DNA from 3 places in the Methylosinus sp. KRF6 genome. Region 2 is predicted to be linked to each of the others. Evidence: predicted binding sites of a transcription regulator. Region 2 holds the regulator's gene; each other region holds the start of a gene.
What was found. The regulator LexA, encoded in region 2, represses DNA repair genes until DNA is damaged. The targets are predictions, from matches to a motif close to TGTTCNNNNTGTGTTCNG.
Positions count from the first base shown of each region.

Region 1: the regulator LexA is predicted to act here: its motif matches at 2,758-2,775, upstream of KP010_RS21575 (ATP-dependent helicase).
Region 3: the regulator LexA is predicted to act here: its motif matches at 2,804-2,821, upstream of KP010_RS18005 (YifB family Mg chelatase-like AAA ATPase).

Region 1 covers NZ_JAHLJF010000013.1:7,887-12,568, forward strand. The annotation lists gene KP010_RS21560 (PQQ-dependent dehydrogenase, methanol/ethanol family) at 1-18, opposite strand, end outside; gene KP010_RS21565 (2OG-Fe(II) oxygenase) at 135-725, opposite strand; gene KP010_RS21570 (hypothetical protein) at 937-2,577, shown strand; gene KP010_RS21575 (ATP-dependent helicase) at 2,817-4,682, shown strand, end outside.
Region 2 covers NZ_JAHLJF010000001.1:3,401,426-3,406,107, reverse strand. The annotation lists gene KP010_RS16055 (AsmA family protein) at 1-1,080, opposite strand, end outside; gene lexA (transcriptional repressor LexA) at 1,279-1,983, opposite strand; gene KP010_RS16045 (helix-turn-helix domain-containing protein) at 2,308-2,856, opposite strand; gene KP010_RS16040 (transposase family protein) at 3,335-4,682, shown strand, end outside.
Region 3 covers NZ_JAHLJF010000001.1:3,787,716-3,792,397, forward strand. The annotation lists gene KP010_RS17990 (Bax inhibitor-1/YccA family protein) at 1-708, opposite strand, end outside; gene KP010_RS17995 (hypothetical protein) at 1,104-1,757, shown strand; gene KP010_RS18000 (lytic transglycosylase domain-containing protein) at 1,780-2,640, opposite strand; gene KP010_RS18005 (YifB family Mg chelatase-like AAA ATPase) at 2,898-4,436, shown strand; gene KP010_RS18010 (ATP-binding protein) at 4,586-4,682, shown strand, end outside.

The DNA.
Region 1 (4,682 bases), on a different contig from region 2:
CGCGAAAAGCTGTCGCATCCTAAAACCGTCCTCCCCATAGCTGCGCCATTCATCCATCGATAGACCGCGCCAATTATCGCTAAAAGTCACATGCAATCGTCCGTTGGCGACGCGTCGTCCCGGACGCCGCCGCATCACGCGCCGTCGAGGCTCCTCAATTCGGCGGCGCAAATATGGTCGGCATCCCGCCGAGAGCGCATCCGTTCATACATTACATCGGTTCGGAGCACGTATTTTCTGCCCGACGTGACCGCGTCGCCTCGATGCCTTATCGGATGATGGAACAGCAGGCCGGCGCCTTTCTTTGGCTTCACTGTGAATGGACCGTATTCCGAACGTCGAAAGCCCTCATCGTGAAACGAGGTGCCGCCACCTTCGAAATTGTCGTTCAAATATATGATGAATGTAAAAAAGCTTCGCTCTCCGTTGGAGCGCGCGTAATAGCCGTCGCTATGCCAGTCGAAAAGCTGTCCAATATCGTATCGGTAAAACCTGAAGCGCTCGTTGAGGCCGACTGGACGCCATTTCTTACGAAACTTTTGCGGGGCATTATCGGCCACTAGCTTGTACAACTTTACAGCGAGTTCAGGATTATCCAACATAGCGCGATCGTTGTTGCGCAAATCCTTGATCATGACCGCGCCGCGGTCTGTTGAAACGGGTGCTTCCTCGTAACGATGGGCCTCGCTGAGGCGGATGTAGTCGTCACACGCCTCAGAGGTCAACAGATTCTCGATCGTTCCGACGTCCCTGGCGAGCCATCTAATTCGGGGCATGACGTGAGTTGTCCTTTTCAGTGGGCGTATCCGATTTAACAGATCCTTGTCATGGCGCGGCTATTCACTGCCGCGAGGTCGAAGAGCCGATTTCGAGGCGCGCATGATATTACTAAAGTACTTTGTCGCTATTGCCATAGCCGGCGCTCTCGCGGCCTTGATGACGGTCCGCGACGTGGCGATCGCAGTGGCGCTTCTCACATTGGGACTTGGCTTGCCGATCATTTTGTCGGCGACCGTGTTCGTCTACGGCGTTTGCGCCTTGCCGGCCGTCGTCTGTCGGCGCTTCGGCTCGGGCTGGGAAGGCGTCGCGCTCTCCGCCGGGATCATAGCGACCGTCGCCATTGTCCCTGGATACGACGCCCAGAGGCGAGCAGAAGAGGTCTCGATACCCTTCAAGCGATTTGATTTTGCGCCCCCGGGGCTGATCGGGGTGACGTCCCTGGAGATTCGTCGTCGCTCCGCCGATTACGATCAGACGTTCATGGATCAGGACGCCTGCGGATACGAATGCCGCGCTCTGCTCACCTATGGTCGGGTCGAATGGGTGCGGGTTGTCATGGTCGATGGAGCCGCGGCCGGCTCGCTCTACAGGCTCGAGCGCGGAAAAAGCTGCGCCGCGCCTGGCGGCCCGATGTCGGAAACCGCGACTTGCGTCCTGCTGGCGCGAGACTCCGGAGAAGCGCCCGAGTTGACGATCCAATTCGACGCCTTGTCGCGCCTTCCACATGATGAGCCGAACCCGCTGCGACTGGTGGTTCCACGGACCACCAGAATCGTCACCGCGCATTGGCGGGAAGGCGGCGAAGCAACTGAAATCTTCCATCAAACGGAAGTCGGAGTCGATGTGGCCGTGGTCCCGGCGATCTGGGGTCCGATCATGGACGGCATGCACAGCGAAGGCCTCGATATCATGAGGCGTCGCATTGTCATCGATCAGATTTCGCTCAACGGGACCTTGGCGCGCCTCGGTCTTTCGCTCGAGCCGCCGGCCGGCGTGGCGGCGGTCGAAACCAAGCCTAGGAGCGGGCAGGGCGTCAACGATTTGATGACCAGAGAGGCTCTCGCCGCTCTGAACCTGCCGCAGACCGAGACCTTCGATCCCCAACAGGCTAAGCCGATACAGGATTGGCTCGAGCACGCGACCAATATGAAGGAGTGGTCTCCGCCCTCGATCGACTTCTTGCGCCGGATCGCGCATGACCGGCGCATCCGATCGCCCATGTCTTTCGATAGAATATTCGAGCATAACCCCGTCGTCACAAATGCGCTGATGCCGGACATTCTTCAAATAATCGCGACCGATGGGATAGGGCCGGATTACACAGCCGCGCGCCAGGCTGCCTACACATTCCCTCGATTGGCCCCCGCATATCTCGAGCCCTACGCCGATCAGATCGTCGCGCTGCTCGATCGCGGACGAGCCGTGCAGGAAATATTGCTGCCCGCTGTCGGGCGCCTCGGCGTCGATCCTACGCCTTATCTTCTTCCCTTTGGCGCCGATCTCGATCCGCGGGCGATCGATCGATTGGCGAGGATCAAAGGCGCGTGCTACGCGGACAAGCGCTGGGCGTCGAAACTGGTCGGCCCGCTGAGGGAAGCGCTGAGTTCGAATCCAAAGCACGAACGCCGTAAGGCAATCCTGGCAGCGATCGCCAATCTCGGTGATCGTGACTTCGTCGCGCAGGAGCTTTCCCATGAGAGCGACGAAGCGCGGCTGCTTTCTAACATCAACCAGTATCTCACGGACAAGCGTTATCAGCCGAACGTGGTCTGCTCCACGATCATCGGATGGAATTGAGTGTGGACTTCGCTCGGTGTCGAGCGCTGCGATCGAGGTCTTCGAGATCGACCGGCGTCGAACGTCTCCTTCTGGCGCAACCTCCTCGTTCGGGACGGCGAACGAGGAACTCTGGCGCCTCACGGAAATTCGAACCGGGCCGCCAGCTTCACCTTTCCTCCTTCGAGACACAAGGTCATTGCGAACAAAACAAGAATTATGGTTCAGTCCGCAGGCCCGCTCACGCCACCGATTCGCCCATGACCGCCGTCGCCTATCTCGAAAAGCTCAACGCCGAACAACGCCGCGCCGTCGAGCACGGGCTTCCTGACGGCTTGTCGGCCCCCGCCGGTGGCCCGTTGCTCATCATTGCGGGCGCCGGCTCCGGCAAGACGAACACGCTGGCCCATCGGGTCGCGCATCTCATCGTCCGAGGCGCCGATCCCCAGCGCATGTTGCTGATGACCTTCTCCCGCCGCGCCGCCGCCGAGATGATGCGCCGGGTCGAGCGCATCTGCGCCGAGGCGCTGGGCGCCAAGGGCGGCGGCGATGTCCTCGCCTGGACCGGCACATTTCACGCGATCGGCGCCAGGCTGCTGCGCGAATACGCCTGCGCCATCGGCTTCGATCCCGCATTCACGATCCATGATCGCGAAGATTCCGCCGATCTTATGAATCTCATCCGCCACGAGCTCGGCTTCTCCAAGACCGAGAGCCGCTTCCCCACCAAGGGCACGTGCCTCGCGATCTACTCCCGCGCCGTGAACGCGGAAACCCCGCTGGAGCAGGCGCTGCTCGGCGCCTTCCCCTGGTGCGCGCGCTGGCATGAGGAGCTGCGACGCTTATTCGCTGCCTATGTCGAGGCGAAGCAGGCGCAGAATGTTCTCGATTACGACGATCTCCTGCTCTATTGGGCGCAGATGATGCAGGATGAAGCACTCGCCGAGGAGATCGGCGGCCGCTTCGATCACATCCTCGTCGACGAATATCAGGACACCAATCGCCTCCAGGCCTCCATCCTGCTCGCCTTGAAGCCGAAGGGCCAGGGGCTCACCGTCGTCGGCGACGACGCCCAATCCATCTATGCCTTCCGCGCCGCCACGGTGCGCAACATTCTCGAGTTTCCAAAGAGCTTCACGCCGCCGGCGGAGGTCGTCACGCTCGACCACAATTATCGCTCGACCGAGCCGATCCTCGCCGCGGCCAACGCCGTCATCTCGCTCGCCGCCGAGCGCTACGCCAAGAGCCTCTGGACCGAGCGCCGCTCCTTGGAGCGGCCGCAGCTCGTCACCGTACGCGACGAGAGCGATCAGGCGCGCTTCATCGCCGAGCGCGTGCTCGAGGCGCGCGAAGCGGGCGTGACGCTGAAGCAGCAGGCGACGTTATTCCGCGCCTCGCATCACAGCGCCATGTTGGAGCTGGAGCTCGCGCGCCGCAACATTCCCTTCGTGAAATTCGGCGGGCTGAAGTTCCTCGACAGCGCCCATGTGAAGGATGTGCTCGCTCTGCTGCGCTTCGCGCAGAACCCGCGCGATCGCGTCGCCGGTTTTCGCATTCTGCAAATTCTGCCCGGCGTCGGCCCCTCCTCCGCGCAGAAGATTCTCGATTTCCTCATCGAGCGCCCGGACCCGCTCGCCTGTCTCGCCGAGGCGCCGACGCCGCCGCGCGCCGGGGAAGAGTGGCGCGGCCTCGTCGCAACGCTGCGAATGCTGCATGCGCGAGAGGGCTGGCCGGCGGAAATGGAAGCGGCGCGCCGCTGGTATGAGCCGCATCTCGAGCGCCTGCACGAGGACGCGCCGAGCCGCCTCGCCGATCTCGTCCAGCTCGAGCAGATCGCCGCCTGTTATCCCTCGCGCGAGCGCTTCCTCACCGAGCTGACGCTCGACCCTCCGGACGCGACCAGCGACGAGGCGGGCCCGCCGCTGCGCGACGAGGATTATCTCATTCTCTCGACGATTCATTCCGCCAAGGGGCAGGAGTGGAAGTCGGTCTTCGTGCTGAACTGCGTCGACGGCTGCATCCCCTCCGATCTCGCGACAGGAACAGCGGCGGAGATTGAGGAGGAGCGCCGGCTGCTCTATGTCGCGATGACGCGCGCGAAGGACAGCCTGCGTCTGGTGACGCCG
Region 2 (4,682 bases):
GCCGTCGGCGCCGGAGAGCGGCGGCAGATCGGCGACCATCGGCTTCAGCGACACGTAATTGCTGGCGAGCGTCGCATGGACGATCGGCTTGTCGCCCTCGTGGCGCAGCCCGAAGGAGCCCTCGAACTCATTGTCGTCGGCCGAGAGCTTCAGATCGGTGAGCTGGAAATCGCGCAGGCCGACGCTGGCTTTGGCGGAAAGCTGGACATTCTCGAAAGGCCCGGGCAGCGGCGCGCTCACATTGGCGAGGGCGAGCGCATGGCGCAGCGAGGGCGAGGAGGCGGTGAGCCGCCCCATAAAGCGGGGCTTGGGGCCGAGCTGGCCGAAGCCCTCCGCCTCCGCCCGCAAGCTGTCGGAATCGAGCCGCACGGTGACCGCCGTTTGCTCGCCACGCAGAAGGGCGCCGGGCTTGAGCACCCACAGCGTGCCGCGCGGTCGCTCGCCGCGCCAGGAGAAGGCGAGGTCGAGCGTCGCGGGCGAGCCGACCGTGCGCCAGTCGAGACTGGCCTCTATGTCGCGCAGTGTCTCTTCGCCGCCGGCATATTTGACATGGGCCGCGCCGGAAACGATGGCGACGCCGCCGAGCCGGGCGCGATCGGCCTTTTCCGCCGCGGCAGTCGAGGGCCGCGCCGCCGCCGCGCGCACGGCGGCGCCTGCCGCGCTCATCGGCTTGCGGTCGAGATCGATCTCGATGGCGGGGCGAACGAGCTCTATGTCGGCGATCTCGAGACGGCCGGCGAGCAGCGGCAGCAGCAGCACATTGCCGTGCAATCGCTCCGCCTCGATGGTGAGCGCCGCGGTCGGGTCCGCGAAGGCGATGCCGTCTATGGTGATGTGCGGACGGGGGAGGACCGAGAAGGTCGAGCGCCCCTTGGCGGCGATGAAGAGACCAGCGGAGGAATTGAGCTGGCCGGAAATCTCCTCGAGCAGAGCGCTGGTGGAGAAGGTCCAGGGCGCGAGGGCCGCGCCGAGCGCCACCGTCACGACGGCGCCCATCACGATCAGCCAGCGCCGGGAAAGGCGCGCGAAAGGCAGGCGGCGGCCGAGGCTCGAGGGTTTCGATCCTTCGATTTCGCGCATTGGGCCGGTCGAGTGCGACATTCCATCGTCCATGCAGAAAGAGGCGGGGCAGAAAGAGGCGGGCCGGGCCGCACGGTCGCGCGCGACGGAGCGCGCTTCTTTCGAAAGGGCGGCCGCGCCGACAGGCCCGCGCGCCAATAGCGCGCGAGGCCGGACCATGGCGGCAAAGGGCGGCGAGATCGTGGCGGCGCGCGCCCTTCAGTATTTGCGCAGAAGGCTGACCAGACGACCCTGGATGCGGACGCGATCGGGCCCGAAAATGCGCGTCTCATAAGCCGGATTGGCGGCCTCTAGCGCTATTGACGCGCCGCGCTTGCGCAGGCGCTTCAATGTCGCCTCCTCGTCGTCGATGAGGGCGACGACGATATCGCCGGTGTCGGCGCTGTCCTGCTTGCGCACCACGACGACGTCGCCGTCGAGAATGCCGGCCTCGATCATCGAATCGCCACGCACCTCGAGCGCGAAATGCTCGCCGCCACCGAGCATATCCGGCGGCAGGCTGATGGTGTGGCTGCGATTCTGCAGCGCGGAGATGGGCGTGCCCGCGGCGATGCGGCCCATGACCGGGATCGCCACCTGCTGATCGGACTCGGGCTCGCCGGCCGGGACGGGCCGCACGCGGCCGAGCGCGCCCTCTATGACCGAGGGCGAGAATTTGCCGCCGCGCGCGGCGACGCGGGGCGTCGCCGATTCAGGGAGGCGCAGCACCTCGAGCGCGCGGGCGCGATTGGGCAGGCGGCGGATGAAGCCGCGCTCCTCGAGCGCGAGAATGAGCCGGTGAATGCCGGATTTGGAGCGCAGATCGAGCGCGTCCTTCATCTCGTCGAAGGAGGGCGGCACGCCCGTCTCCTTCAGCCGCTCATGGATGAAGCGCAGCAAATCGCTCTGTTTCTTGGTCAGCATAGGAGCCCCCCGGCGCCGCCCCGCCTGCGGCGCGCTTCCACTTATGTTGGCGCGGCTTCATAAACAAATCATGAACACGACATTATGCGTTCGCCCTGCGTTCCGCAAGTGGACATTGCGCTCGTCCCGTACTCGCCACTTCTCACGGGAGGCGCTATAAGGATTGGAGCGGCCATCGCTATTTGAGCGCGCCGGACATCGATATTTGGAAATCCATGTCAGCAAAGCTAGTAAATTCAGATATATAGATGAGGCAGATTGAGGAACCGATTGAGGAACCATCATTCGGGAATGCTGCGGGCCGTAAAGGTTTGAAATAAGGCGCTATTTACCGTTCGGATTGAGGAACCGCTCGTCTGGCGGGCCATCGCTTGAGGAACCAATTGAGGAACCTTGTTCGACACGAATGACCCCCGTAAGCTCGCCCGCGCTCATGAACTTGCCGTCGTAGGCCCGCTGGACCAACGAGATTAGATCATCTTCGGTCAGCTGGTGCTTTGCCTCAGATTGCACACGGCTTACTATTTTTTCAAGAAGCTCTTGCTCATTTGCGATCAAATACGAAACAATTGCATTTATGGAGTGCGGAGAGGATGAGTTAAAAGCGACTCCAACGGCATGGAGATATGCAATCCTCGTCACAGAAAGCACAACGCTGTTGCCCTCGATAGTGTCTGTGCGGACGCTATCGAACCTTATACCGCTAAGCTCCTCTATTACCTTAAGCTTTTTCTTTGGTATTTCTTCACGAAGTCGCCAACTCGCGATAGTGCTTTTTCCAACACCAAGGCGAGCGGCCAAATCTGCATCCCGGTCGGTGCCGAGCGCCAATTTGACTTTTTCCAAAAAGGTGGCGGTGGAGTTCTTCAGCATGGCCTTGACACGATAGCGAAACGCAATCAGATTGCATTTTGACCTCAAATACGAAGTCGGATGCAATCCATGGTTCCGTCTCCCGAACTCCTCATTCGCGTTCGAGCCGCCTTTGTAGAACAGGGCGGTTCATTTGCGAAATGGTGCCGTGAAAATCGGATATCACGCCAATGGGCGACGGCCGCGCTCACCGGGGGAAGGGACGGGCCGGCCGCAAGGTCACTGCGCACACGCATTCTCGAAGCAGTTTCCTTGAAGGCAGCTTGATATGAGCGCCGATTGGCTCGACTCGAACGGGTTCGCGGACCTTTGCGGGATCACACCCCGCGCGGCTCGCAAGGCGCTCGGACGGGCCAAAGCTGGCAAGCCGTATCTTGGGAAGGTGCTAGAGGTCCGCGAAATCCCCGGACGAGGCGGGCGAAAGGGAACAAATTTCCAAGTCCGCGCCGACAGCCTTCCGCTCGGCCTTCAAGAGCGTTTGAAAGCCTCTTCACAGCCCGCCGAGCCCCGCTCTTTCAAGACCGACATAGCCGCGATCATTGGCGTTTTCGGACCCGAGTTCGACAAGCTCCTCACACTCCGCAAGGGCTCGGTCGCGCGGGCGAAGGGCCTCGAGGAACTGAGCAAGCGCCCGCTGATCGACATAAAGGGCAAGAATGCTTTCCGATGCTATTCCGTCAACACGCTTCGCCGCTATCTCGCGGAATACGAGGCGAAGGGCGCCGCCGCGCTCGTGCGGCGGAAGCGGCGCGACGCGGGCGTGAAGAGCGTCATCCTTTCCAAAGAATGGGACCAGCAAGTCCCTTTCGATGACGCCAAAAAGCGCGAGATCGCGGAAAAGCTCAAAAAAGACATCCGCTCCTATTGGGCGCATGGCTACAAGAGAGGCGCCATTCTTTTCAGGGCCTCATTCGCGCTGGAAAAAATGACGCGCGAAGCCGGCTTCGAGCCGCCGCCCGGTCTCTGCCGAGTTCCTCATCACTTCGTCGGCAGCGAGCGGCTCTATCGGTCGATCCATGTCAAAAACACGGATCGAAAAACGTTCGAGGACAAGAGAGAGCGCGTTTGGCGTTCATATGACGCCCTTGTCGCGAATGAGCAATGGTTCGGCGATTGCCACAAGTGCGACGTGATCCTCAAAGAGTCCGCCGATTATCAGCGCCACGCGGTTTTCATCACTTGGATCGACGCCGCGACGCTACGCGTGCATATCGATGTTGTGATCCTCCCGAAGGGAAAGGGAATAACAAATTCGCACGTGAGCGCCAGCCTCTTGCGCGCGATGAAGAGCTTGGGCGTCCCCCAGTCGATCTGTATCGACAACGGGTCGGAATTCTACAATGTCGACTTTATCGCCGATCTGCTCAAATTGAGGTGCGGCGACGATCGGCAGGTGATCGTCCACTCTATCCCGCACAATCCGCAGGGCAAGGCGATCCTCGAAGGTTTCTTCGCCAATTTCGAGCAAAACTATCTCGGGGCCACACCCGGCCAAATCGGCGGCAACCGCATGGCGTCGAAAATAGCGAACGGCGGACGCAAGCCGGTTTCGTGGCCGCTGGACGAAGGAGCCTTCTTCCGACACATCGCCAACAACGTCCACATTTACCATCACATGCCGCAAAAGGGACGGATTTTGAAAGGGCTGTCGCCCTTCGAGGCTTATCAGAAACAAATCGACACCGGATTTGAGCGGGTCGAAATCGACGAAGAGGCGTTCATCGTCGCCTTTTCTGTTTTGAAACGCGTCGCTGTAGGCCGTGCCGGCATATCCCATGCGGGACGGCAATGGACGTGCGACGCCATTTCCTCATACCCCGGCGACC
Region 3 (4,682 bases), 390 kb from region 2:
CGACAGCGCGCCGAAGATGCTCTGCTTCGCCACCACCTCGTGACCATAGCCGGCGCTCTGATAATAGCCGTCCTTGATCGACTGCGTGTCCCAGGCGGTGAGGCCCGCGAAGATGAGCACCGACAGGATCGACAGAGCGAACTGCATCACGGTGCTCTGGAAGAACAGATTGACGAGGCTCGCGAGCACCAAGCCGATCAGGCCCATCACCAGGAAAGAGCCGAAGGCCGAAAGATCGCGCTTCGTGGTGTAGCCATAAAGGCTGAGACCGCCGAAGGCCGCGGCAGTGATGAAGAACACCTTGGCGATCGACGCGCCGGTGAACACGATCATGATCGACGACATCGACAGGCCCATCACCGCCGAGAAGGCGAGGAACAGGTTGCGAGCCGTCGCAGCGGAGACGCGGTCGGCGCGAAAGCCGAGAAAGAACACGAACGCCAAGGGCGCGAGCATCACCGCCCATTTCAGCGGGCTCGTGTAAAGCATCTGGCCGAAGGGGGTGAGCGCGATCTGCCGGCCGCCTTCCTTGGCGACGGCGAGCATATGCGTGCCCAGCGCCACCAGGCCGGTGACGCCGAGACCCAGCACCATGTAATTGTAGACGCCGAGCATGTAGGCGCGCAGGCCCTGGTCGATCTCGGCCGTGCCGGCTCGGGAGACGCCGCCCCGATAGCCGAAGCTCGTGTTGCGGTCGAAATTGGACATAGCATCCTCTCGTAAAAGGCCGCGCGGCCGGTCATCCGGCCAATCGGCGCGGTCCTCGCCGCCGAATATGGCGTGCGAGCGGAGGAAAAACAAGAGTCCGTGCGGCAAATCCGGCGAAGTCCGCGCCTCGTCCAACAAGCTTCAAGAAAAACATGCAGTATTGATCGCCCGCCGCGTTCGAAAACTATCGCGGGCGATGGGAAGAGCGCAGATCGCTCCACTCGCCGCTCGCGCCGCCCGCTCGCGCTCTTGCCGCTCCCAGAGAATGCGCTAACATGCCGCATTGTCGCGGGCGGCGAGCGACCGGGTCTCGCGATCCGGCTCTCGTTTCGTCGTCGAAGCGAGCCTGTCCGGGGAAACGAGGCGCGCACAAAATGCTCCATGGGGGAATCATCATGCCCGACAGCGGTCTTGCCCCGTTCTGGCGGTCGATCGATGGGTTTCTGCGCTCTGCGACTCGTTTCTCTCCGCCCGCTCTCCTCGTCCTGCTGCTGACGCTGCTCGCCGCGGCGTCGCCCGCCTCGGCGCATGGCCGGCTCGGCTCCGCCGAAGGGCGATGCCGCCTGTTCGTCGGCCCCGACATCATGAATTTCACCGGCTATCTTCCCGACGCCTCGAAAAACGAGTTCTGCGAGGATATTCCGGCGACCGGCCACACCATCATCGCGCTCGACGCCGAGCAGGACGAGCTGCGCGACATGGCGGTGGAGATCCGAATCGTCAAAGACGTCGGCGGCGAGGAGAAGGAGAATGCCGATATCGACGCGGTCACTGTCGCCTATCGCGGTCCGCGCCTCTATCCGACCGGCACGATCAATTTCGAGCACTATTTTCCCGACGCGGGCTATTTCGTCGGCATCGTCACCGTGACCGGCGAGCATGGCGAGCGATGGGTGTCGCGCTTTCCCTTCTCTGTGGGAATGAGCTTCATGCGCACGCTCCCCCTCTATCTGCTGATGGGCATAGGCGTCGTCGCCATGTTCTTCGTCTATCTGCGGCATCGGCCGATACATCCGCTGAAGACGGCGGACGCCGAGCCGGCGGAATAATCCGCCGAGCGGCGAAGGCCGCTCAGTCGCCGGCGCCTCCGATCTTCTCGGCGAGCAGCGCGATGGTCTTGGAATAGACCTTCGCCTTGTTCCATTCGAGCAGCGCGGGGAAATTGGGCTCGCCCTCGTTCCAGCCGGCGCCCGGCTTCCAGCCGGAGCCCTGCAGGAAATTGGCGGTGGAGGCGAGCACATCCGCCGTGTCGTGAACGAGATCGCGCTTGCCGTCGCCGTCGAAATCGACGGCGAATTTCAAATAGGACGAGGGCATGAACTGCGTCTGGCCGATTTCGCCGGCCCAGGCGCCGCGCATTTGCGCGGGATCGAGATCGCCGCGCTGGACGATGCGCAGAGCGTCGAGCAATTCGCCGCGGAATTTTTCCGAACGCCGGCAATCATAAGCGAGCGTCGCCAGCGCCCGAATCGTCGCGAAATCGCCGAGATAAGCGCCGAAATCCGTCTCCAGCCCCCATATGGCGACGAGAACCGGCCCCGGCACGCCATATTTCTGCTCGATGCGCTTGAACAGCGCCGCATGTTTCTGCAGCAGCGAGCGCCCCTTGCGGACGCGAAACGAATTGGCCATGCGCGCCGAAAATTGCTCGAAAGTCTGGCGAAACACCTTCTGCCCGCGGTCGTGCGAGATTACCGAGCGATCATAGAAGACGTCGCCGAGCGCCGCATCGATCGTCGGCTTTGAAATTCCCGCCGCCGCGGCCTCTCGCTCGAAACCGCCGAGCCAGGCCTCGAACCCCTCGCCATTGCGCCCGCATTCGGCCGCTCGCGCGCTCGCCGCGCCCAAGCCCGGCGCGAAGCCCAAAACCGAGGCGCAGGCCACGACAGCCGCAACGCCAAAGACCGACGTCTTTCGTTTTTTCCGAGCCATTTCGCCTACCCGCGTTCAGGGAAATTCGCGCTCTTTAGGTCACGCGAGCGCGGCCGCACGATGGCGTCGTTTCTCAAATCCTCAAAAAACCCATCCTGCTCGTCCGGCCGGCGAGACTAGCTCTCGCCGGTTAGCGGGCCGTTGCCGAAGCGCGGCAAAATTTCGTTCTCATATTGTTCTTGCCGAGGCGGGGCGACGCGTCTACTATGGCGACGTTTGCGTCAGAGCGATTGGAAAACGGGTTCGGAGCTGTCGCCATGGTGGTCAGGGTCTCGACGGTCGCCTTCGAAGGGATCGAAGCCAAGCCGGTCGACGTTCAAGTGCAGATCGCCAGCGGCAATGTGGTGTTCACGCTCGTCGGCCTCGCCGACAAGGCCGTCGCCGAATCGCGGGAGCGGGTGCGGGCGGCGCTCGTCGCCTCCGGCCTCGCGCTGCCGGCCAAGCGCATCACCGTCAATCTCGCGCCGGCGGACATGCCCAAGGAAGGCAGCCATTACGATCTGCCGATCGCGCTCGGCGTGATGGCGGCGATCGGCGCCATTCCGTCGGACGCGCTGGACGGCTTCACCGTGCTCGGGGAATTGGGACTCGACGGCGCCATCGCGCCGGTCGCCGGCGTTCTGCCCGCCGCGGTCGCCGCCAATATGCGCGGCCAAGGGCTCATCTGCCCGCGTCGATGCGGGCCGGAGGCCGCCTGGGCGTCCAGCGAAATGGAAGTGGTCGCGCCGCGGTCGCTGATCCAGCTCGTCAATCATCTGAAAGGAACGCAGGTTCTCTCCCGGCCCGCGCCGGCGGTGCGCGCCATTGCGGCGGGCCTGCCGGACCTCGCCGACATCAAGGGCCAGGAGAGCGCCAAGCGGGCGCTGGAAATCGCGGCGGCCGGCGGCCACAATCTGCTGATGAACGGCCCGCCCGGCGCCGGCAAATCCATGCTGGCGGCGCGGCTTCCGTCCATATTGCCGCCGCTGTCGCCGCGGGAGCTGCTGGAAGTCTCGATGATCCATTCCGTCGCCGGCGAGATCGCCGGCGGCGAGCTCACCGATCGGCGGCCGTTTCGCGCGCCGCATCATTCGGCCTCCATGGCGGCGCTCGCCGGCGGCGGCTCCCACGCGCGGCCGGGCGAGATATCGCTCGCCCATAATGGCGTTCTGTTCCTCGACGAATTGCCGGAGTTTCAGGCGCAGGCGCTCGACAGCCTGCGGCAGCCGCTGGAGACCGGCGAAATCCTCGTCTCGCGGGCCAATCACCGCGCCGTCTATCCGGCCCGTTTCCAACTCGTCGCGGCGATGAATCCGTGCCGCTGCGGCCATGCGCTCGACCCCGGCTTCGCCTGCCGCCGCCAGCCCAATGAGCGCTGCGTCGCGCAATATCAGGCGCGGCTCTCGGGCCCGCTGATCGACCGTTTCGATCTTCGGATCGAGGTTCCGGCCGTCTCGGCGGCCGATCTCGTGCTGCCGCCTCCGGCCGAGGGCTCGGCCGAGGTCGCGGCCCGCGTCGCCGCCGCGCGCGACCGCCAGCGACGACGTTACGAGAAGCTCGGCCTTCCGGGCGACGCCACCAACGCCAGCGCTCCGGCGAGCGCGATCGAGAAAATCGCGGCGCTCGACGCCTCTGGGACGGCGCTGATCCGCGATGCGGCCGAACGTCTGGCGCTCTCGGCGCGCGGCTTCCATCGCGCGCTGAAGCTCGCCCGCACCATCGCCGATCTCGACGGCTCCGAGGCCGTGACGCGTCGCCATCTCGCCGAAGCGCTCGCCTATCGCGGCGGCTCCGCCCGCGCACGGGTCGCCGCCTGAGCCGGAAAAAGTCCGGCTTTTTCGAGAGCCTGCGCAAGCCTTCATTAGCGAAGCGCCGAGGTTCGGCTCGCGCTTCCCCCGCCAATTCATACTTTCTCTCGATTGTCGTGAAACAACGAGGTCGATCGAAAAGGTTCTGGACCGCCCGAATGCCTGCTGTTCCCTCTTGCGTTCTCATCGCGCTCGCTTCTCTCGCGGCCTTCGCCGCGGCCGGCTGGCTGTGGCTCGCGCGCGCGCGCCGAACGC